2 regions of the Spirillospora sp. NPDC052242 genome follow, and region 2 is predicted to be linked to the other one. Evidence: riboswitches for the same ligand, from Rfam matches in the RefSeq annotation. Region 2 holds a riboswitch; the other holds the start of a gene.

Region 1 (3,827 bases), on a different contig from region 2:
AACCGCTCCAGCCGAACGGGCGCGGCCTCCGACTCGGGCTTCAGCCGGACGATCTCGTCCCGGATGCGGGGCAGCAGGTCCCGGTCCCGCCGAACCGCCTGCCGCGTCGCCCGCGACAGCGCCACCCGCTGCAGCATCGGCACCGCCGCTGCCAGCGCCTCCTCGCCGAGCACCGGCACCGCGGTCCGCACGGCGCGCTCCGGGCCGGCCCGCAGCGCCAGGGTGGTGAGCAGCTGCGCGAGGTCGAGCCGCAGCGCCAGGTCGCCCGCCGCGATCTCCCCCGACCACAGGTCGACGAGGTGGGCGGCGCCGTCGTCGCCGACCAGGACCGCGTCCTCCTCCAGCCGGCGGTGCGCCAGCCGGCCCTTCTGCAGCCGCCCGAACTGCCGCCACACGTCCGTCAGCAGCTCGTCGGTGATCTCCTCCGCGGGGACGTCCCGCAGCCGCCGCCCCGGCACGTGCTCGTACGCGAGCAGCGCCGCCTGCGTCCCCACCTCGAGCGTGCCGACCAGCCGCGGGGTCCGGGCGCCCGCCGCGGCGGCGGCGTACGCGGTGAGCGACTCCTGCTCCAGCGACCGGCGCAGCGACCGCAGCGTCCGCCCGGCCGTGGTGCGCCGCAGCCGCAGCATCCGCCACAGCCGGTACGGCAGCCCGGCGGTCTGCTGGTCGCGGTCCAGGACCCGCAGCTCCAGATCCCAGCCGCCGGAGCCGTCCCCGGGCGCCGGGAGCGGGCCGTCCCCGGCGGGAGAGGCGGCCAGCACGACGCCGTAGCGGCGCGCATCCTCGCCGCCGTCCGCGGGATCGTCGAGCCGCGCCGCCCGCCGCGGGCACAGCCCCAGCCGCTCCAGGGCCGTCACCACCGTCATGCCGGTCGGGCGCGGGTTCGGGGTGCCGACCGCGTACAGGGTGCCGTGCCCGATCGCGCGGCCCAGGAAGTACGTCGCCGCGAGCGCCGACACCGACGCGTAGGCGGCGGTCAGGCCGGTGAGCGCGGCCAGCCCGATCATGGACCAGGTGGCCGTCTGCCAGCGGGTCCGCCCGGCCATCCCGACCACGCTGACGAACGCGATCACGGGGGCGATGTCGGTGTGCACGGGGGCCGTGTCGGTGCCGCCCCAGATCAGCGAGTCCAGCACGCCGCCGGGCGCGGCCTGCACGACCAGGTCGTCCAGGGTGATCGTGACGGCGAACGCGATCATCGCGGCGAGCAGCGCGATGGCGACCCGCATGCCGTCCTTGTGGAACAGCCGCTCGACGGCGAACGCGATCGGGACGGCCAGCACGCCGAAGCTCGACGCCAGGGTGGCCAGCGCCAGCAGCAGCTCGGGCGCGTGGGCGGTGCCCTCGGCGATGTCGGTCTGGATGCCGTGCGTGGTCTGCTGCGCGAACGACACCAGCAGCATGACCGCGGCCAGCCCGGCGCAGGAGACGCCGAACCGGATGGCGTCGGACGGACGGCGGATGCGGTCCGGCTGCGCGGGCTCGTCGACCGGCACGCCCGCGGACGCGCCCCGCCTCGGGCGCACCGCCTCATCGTGCGTCCGCGTCACCCGTCGCCGCCCCGGCCGTCCGTCGTCTCGATCAACGCTGCCGTGATCAGCGTCCCAGAACCGGCCGCGCTCGGTCGAGCGGCGGACCCCCGTCCGGCCGTCGCTCCGTCCACCCGTCGCCCCTCGTCGTCCGTCCCGTCGCGTCCCCGGCGGGACGGTCATATCGTACTGTCCGGGGTACTCGCCGGTACGGCGCCGTCGCCGAGGTCACGGCGGTGAACATCCCGTTACGGGACCGGGACGATCGCGGGCCGTCGCGGTTGGGTAGGGTTTGTCCCGGACATGCCGTCGACCCTGTGCGGGAGAGACCTCACGCAGCCGGCGTGGGGCGCCGAAGGGGCAACCTCCCCGGAACCTCTCAGGCAAAAGGACCGCTCGGGCGAGGCACCTCTGGAAAGCAGGCGTCGATCCCGGCGGAACGGGAACGGCGGCTCACCGAAGGGGAAAACCCCGCGCGCGGGTGAAGCTCTCAGGTGCCGATGACAGAGGGGGAGACCGGCCGTCGGCCCGCGTGCCGATGGTGGACCTGAGCGACCGCAGCTGCCAGGAGGCTCCTCCATGACCGCCCAGTTCTTCGCCCCCGTGGCCGCGCCGCAGCATCCCCGCGCCGCGTTCGCCGACCGGCACATCGGGCCGTCGCCGGCCGACCGCGACCGGATGCTGGCCGCCATCGGCTACTCGGGCGCGGAGGCGCTGATCGACGAGGCGGTCCCCGCCGCGATCCGCACCGCCCGCCCGCTGGACCTGCCGCCCGCGCTGAGCGAGACCGCCGCGCTCGACCGGCTCCGCGAGCTCGCCGCCCGCAACACCGTCCTCACCTCCATGATCGGCCTCGGCTACCACGGCACGATCACGCCGGGCGTGATCATGCGGAACGTCCTGGAGAACCCCGGCTGGTACACCGCCTACACCCCGTACCAGCCGGAGATCTCCCAGGGGCGCCTGGAGGCGCTGCTGAACTTCCAGACCGCCGTCGCCGACCTGACCGGGCTGCCGGTCGCGAACGCCTCCATGCTGGACGAGGGCACGGCCGCCGCCGAGGCGATGGCGCTCGCGCACCGCGCGTCCCGGCGCAAGGAGCCCGGCCGGTTCCTCGTGGACGCCGACGCGCTCCCGCAGACGATCGAGGTCGTCCGCACCCGGGCCGTCCCGCTCGGCATCGAGGTGGTGGTCGCCGACGTGTCCGGCGGACTGCCCGACGGCGACTTCTTCGGCGTGCTGCTGCAGTACCCGGGCGCGTCCGGTGCCGTCCGCGACCTGGCGCCGCTGTCCGCGCAGGCCCGCGAGCGGGGCGCGACGGTCGTCGTCGCCGCCGACCTGCTCGCGCTGACGCTGCTGCGCCCGCCGGGGGAGTCGGGCGCCGACATCGCGGTCGGATCCGCCCAGCGGTTCGGCGTCCCGTACGGCTTCGGCGGCCCGCACGCCGGGTACATGGCGGTCGGCGACGACCTGCGGCGGCAGCTGCCCGGACGGCTCGTCGGCGTGTCCGTCGACGCGGACGGGGCGGCCGCCTACCGGCTCGCCCTGCAGACCCGCGAGCAGCACATCCGCCGCGAGAAGGCCACCAGCAACATCTGCACCGCGCAGGTGCTCCTCGCGGTGATGGCGAGCATGTACGCCGTCTACCACGGCCCCGAGGGGCTCGCCGCGATCGCGCAGCGCGCGCACCGCCGGGCCGCCGAGCTCGCCGACGGCCTGCGCCGCGGCGGCGTCGAGGTCGTGCACGGCGCGTTCTTCGACACGGTCCTCGCCCGCGTCCCCGGCCGCGCCGCCGAGGTCGTCGCCGCCGCCCGCGAGCGCGGGGTGAACCTGCGGCAGGACGGCCCCGACCGCGTCGGCGTCGCCTGCGACGAGACGACGCTGCCCGAGCACGTCACCGCCGTCCTCGAGGCGTTCGGCGTCGCCGCGGGCGGCGCCGGGGAGGCGGGCGGCGTCGCCGACGCGCTCCCCGACGGCCTGCGGCGCGAGAGCCCCTACCTGACGCACCCCGTCTTCCACGCGCACCGCTCCGAGACCGCGATGCTGCGCTACCTGCGCCGCCTCCAGGACAAGGACATCGCGCTCGACCGGTCGATGATCCCGCTCGGCTCCTGCACGATGAAGCTCAACGCGACCGCCGAGATGGAGCCGATCACCTGGCCGGAGTTCGCGAACGTCCACCCGTTCGCGCCGCTGGACCAGGCCGCCGGGTACGTCGAGCTGATCGGCGAGCTCGAGGCGAACCTCGCCGAGATCACCGGGTACGCGAAGGTGTCGGTGCAGCCGAACGCCGGGTCG
Region 2 (3,827 bases):
CGAGCTGCTCGGTGACGTCCACGTACTCGCAGCCGCCGTAGTACCGGCGGCCCGGGTAGCCCTCGGCGTACTTGTTCGTCAGGACCGAGCCCTGCGCCTCCAGCACCGACGTCGGCGCGAAGTTCTCCGACGCGATCATCTCCAGCGTCGACTGCTGGCGCCGCAGCTCGGCGCCGACGGCCTCGGCGACCTGCGGGTCGGCCTCGGCCAGCGATGCGTAAAGGGACGAGGACACGCTCACGCCTCCTCGATGAGCTTGCCGTACGCGGCCGCGTCCAGCAGGTCGCCGGGCGCCTCGGAGATGCGCACCTTGAAGATCCAGCCCTCCCCGTACGGGTCGTCGTTGATCACGCTCGGCTCGTCCACCACGCCGGTGTTGATCGCGGTGATCTCGCCCGTGACCGGGGAGTACAGGTCGCTGACCGACTTGGTCGACTCCACCTCGCCGCAGGGCTCGCCCGCCTCGACGGTGTCGCCCTCGGACGGCTGCAGCTCGAGGTAGACGATCTCACCGAGGGCCTCGGCGGCGTGGGACGTGATCCCGACCGTGACGATCCCGTCCTCGGGCGCCTGCCCGGTGTCGTCGAGACCGGCCACCCACTCGTGCTCTTCGCTGTAGCGGAGCTGCTCCGGAACGCTCACGTTGTTGCTCTCTCTTTCAGGAACGCTTGTAGAACGGCAGGGCGACCACGTCGACCGGTTCGGCCCGGCCGCGGACGTCCACGGCCAGACCGGACTCCCCGACACCGGTGTCGAGGTACGCCATGGCGATCGGCTTGCCCAGTGTGGGCGAGGGCGCGCCGCTCGTCACGACGCCGCACGGAACGCCATCGGACGTGACGACCGCATACCCCTTGCGGGGCGCGCGACGCCCCCGCGCCACCAGTCCCACGAGCCTACGGCCGGCGGGGGTCTGCGCCTGCGCCGCCAGGGCGGACTTCCCGACGAAGTCGACGGGCTTGTCCAGTTTGACGACACGGCCCAGCCCGGCCTCGAACGGGGTGGTCTCGGCCGTCAGCTCGTTGCCGTACAGCGGCATCCCCGCCTCCAGCCGGAGGCTGTCGCGCGCCGCGAGGCCGCACGGGACGACGCCGTCCACGGCCGCGAGCTCCCGCCACAGCCGGACGGCGTCGCCCGCGTCGACGAACAGCTCGAAGCCGTCCTCGCCGGTGTAGCCGGTGCGGGCGACGAGCGCGTCGATCCCCGCGACCCGGTCGGCGAGCACGGCGTAGTACTTGAGGTCGTCCAGCGGGGCGCCGGTGAAGCGCGCGAGGATCTCCTGCGCGTGCGGGCCCTGCAGCGCGACGAGCGCGTAGGCCGCCGAGCGGTCCTCGACGGCGGCGTCGAACCCCCGCGCGCGCTCCACGAGCGCGTCGTGGACGACGTCCGCGTTCGCGGCGTTCGCGACGACCATCCACGTCTCGTCCGCGAGCCGGTACACGATCAGGTCGTCGAGCACGCCGCCGTCCGGGGCGCAGATCATCGTGTAGCGGGCCTTGCCGACCTTCATCGGCGACAGGTTCCCGACGAGCGCGTGGTCGAGCGCCTCACCGGCGCCCGGCCCGGAGAGGAAGATCTCCCCCATGTGGGACAGGTCGAACAGCCCCGCGCCGGTGCGGACGGCCCGGTGCTCGGCCGTCTCGCTCGCGTAGCGCAGCGGCATCAGGTATCCGGCGAAGTCGACGAGGTGCGCGCCGAGGTCCGCGTGGACGTCGTGCAGCGGTGTTCTCTTCGCGTTCGGATCGGCGGACATGGGTTCGGCTCCTTCGTCACGGGCGCGACGGGGTCGACGGAGTCGACGGGGTCGACAGGGTCCATCGTCCCACTCGCGCACCGGGCGTCTCGGTGCCTCCCCCTCTGTCATCGGAGCCTGAGAGCTTCACCCGCGGCGGACGGCGCGCGCCACGGGCTTTCACCTTCGGCGGGGGACCGGGGTCCCCGCTTTCCAGAGGTCGCCTGGCCCGTGCGGTCCATGGGCCTGAGAGGTTCCGGGGAGGATTTGCTCCTTCGGCGTCCCGGGCCGGCTGCCGGGGACTCTCCCGCACGGGATCAACGGCTTCGCGTCAGGCTAGCAGCGGCGTCGCCGCCCCGACCAGCCCCGGGTCACCCGGCGGGCGGGTCGGTGGAGAACTTCTTCACGCACGCCTCCATCGCCTCGCGGACCCGGGTGATCTGCTCCTTGGACGGCGTCGTGCCCGGTGTCGGGGTCGGGATCCGGACGCCCTGCTCGGCCATGCAGTCGTTGAACGCCTTCGTCGCCGCCGAGGTGGCGGGCGGGCCGCTCGGCAGCCCGTCCCCGCCGGTGGCCGGGGCGCCGCCGCCGTCCGGCCGTTCCTGCGCGGTGCCGGACGGCCCGGACGTGCCGGGGGCCGGGGCCGGGGCGGACGCGCCCGTGCCGCGCGTGTCCGGCCGCTCGTCCGACCCGCCGCAGCCGGCGAGGGCCAGCGCGATCGTCAGGACGGGCAGCGCGACGAGTGTGCGTTTCACGGCGATTCCTTCCGGCGGACGGACGGGACCGCGCCATGATGCGCGCCGCCGGGGGCGTGCGGATATCGACGCGCCTGCCAACCGGCACGTCCGGATTTGGGCGTCATGCGCAAAATGACCGTCGGATCGGGCGATTCCCGGGGCATCCGGACGGCCCGTCGTATGACGTACGCTGAGTTGGTTCCTGGAGATCACCCCGCCGGGCGGGGGTTCGGACGACCGGAGGGGCGTGACGCATGGGCTGGCTGGCCGGCGTACTGATCCTTTTCTTCGGCCTGATGGCGTCCATCGCCCTGCACGAACTGGGGCACTTCTCCTTCGCCAAGCTGTTCAAGGTGCGCACGACCCAGTTCATGGTCGGCTTCGGCCCCACGCTGTGGTCGCGGCACAAGGGCGAGACCGAGTACGGGATCAAGTGGATCCCGCTCGGCGGCTACATCCGGATGATCGGCATGCTGCCGCCCCGTAAGGGCGACAAGCCCGGCGAGGTCCGGCAGATCAGCACCGGCCCGTGGCAGGGGCTGATCGAATCGGCGCGCGGCGCGGCCCTCGAAGAGGTCCGGCCCGGTGACGAGAACCGCGTCTTCTACGCCAAGCCCTGGTGGCAGAAGCTGCTGATCATGTTCGGCGGCCCCGCGATGAACCTGCTGCTCGCGGTGGTGTTCTTCGCGATCCTGATCATGGGGCTCGGCACGTACGTGAGCAAGCCCGTCATCAGCCAGGTCACCGACTGCATCGTCCCCGCGAGCCAGGCCGCGAACCTCGACACCTGCCCCGCGAACGCCACGCCCACCCCGGCGCGGCAGGCGGGCCTGCAGGCCGGCGACCGCGTCGTCTCCTTCGACGGCACCCGCATCGAGGACTACGAGCAGCTCCAGCTCCTGATCCGCGACTCGGCGAACAAGACCGTCCCGATGACGATCGAGCGCGACGGGCGGACCCGGCAGGTGACCGTCCCGATCGCCCGCAACGAGCTGGCCAGCCTCGAAGACCCGGACGAGGTCGTCACCGTCGGCTTCCTCGGCATCACCCCCACCCGCGAACTCGAACGGCAGGGGCCCGGGGCCGTCGCCGAGCACATGGTCGACCTCACCGGCCGGACGGTCGAGGCGCTGATCAACATGCCGCAGAAGATGGTCGGCGTGTGGGAGGCGGCGTTCGGCGGCGAGGAACGCGACCCGAACGGGCCGGTCGGCGTCGTCGGCGTCAGCCGGTTCGGCGGCGAGATCGCCGCGTCCGACGCGCTCACCGGGCAGGAGAAGGTCTCCTACTTCGTCATGCTGCTCGGCTCGCTGAACCTCGCGGTCGGGCTGTTCAACCTCGTCCCGCTGCTCCCGCTG

Evidence for each region. Region 2 has a riboswitch for glycine ahead of gcvT (glycine cleavage system aminomethyltransferase GcvT). Riboswitches for the same ligand answer to the same signal wherever they lie in the genome.
Region 1: it holds a riboswitch for glycine, as region 2 does, so the genes downstream of both, gcvP (aminomethyl-transferring glycine dehydrogenase) here and gcvT (glycine cleavage system aminomethyltransferase GcvT) in region 2, are expected to answer to the same signal.

Annotation. Positions count from the first base shown of each region.
Region 1 is NZ_JBFAUZ010000060.1:30,951-34,777, forward strand. Features, by position in the region: gene AB0L25_RS35470 (flippase-like domain-containing protein) at 1-1,526, opposite strand, end outside; glycine riboswitch at 1,840-1,934, shown strand; glycine riboswitch at 1,935-2,046, shown strand; gene gcvP (aminomethyl-transferring glycine dehydrogenase) at 2,109-3,827, shown strand, end outside.
Region 2 is NZ_JBFAUZ010000001.1:54,902-58,728, reverse strand. Features, by position in the region: gene glyA (serine hydroxymethyltransferase) at 1-235, opposite strand, end outside; gene gcvH (glycine cleavage system protein GcvH) at 238-642, opposite strand; gene gcvT (glycine cleavage system aminomethyltransferase GcvT) at 659-1,753, opposite strand; glycine riboswitch at 1,855-1,952, opposite strand; glycine riboswitch at 1,957-2,052, opposite strand; gene AB0L25_RS00270 (hypothetical protein) at 2,104-2,487, opposite strand; gene AB0L25_RS00265 (M50 family metallopeptidase) at 2,724-3,827, shown strand, end outside.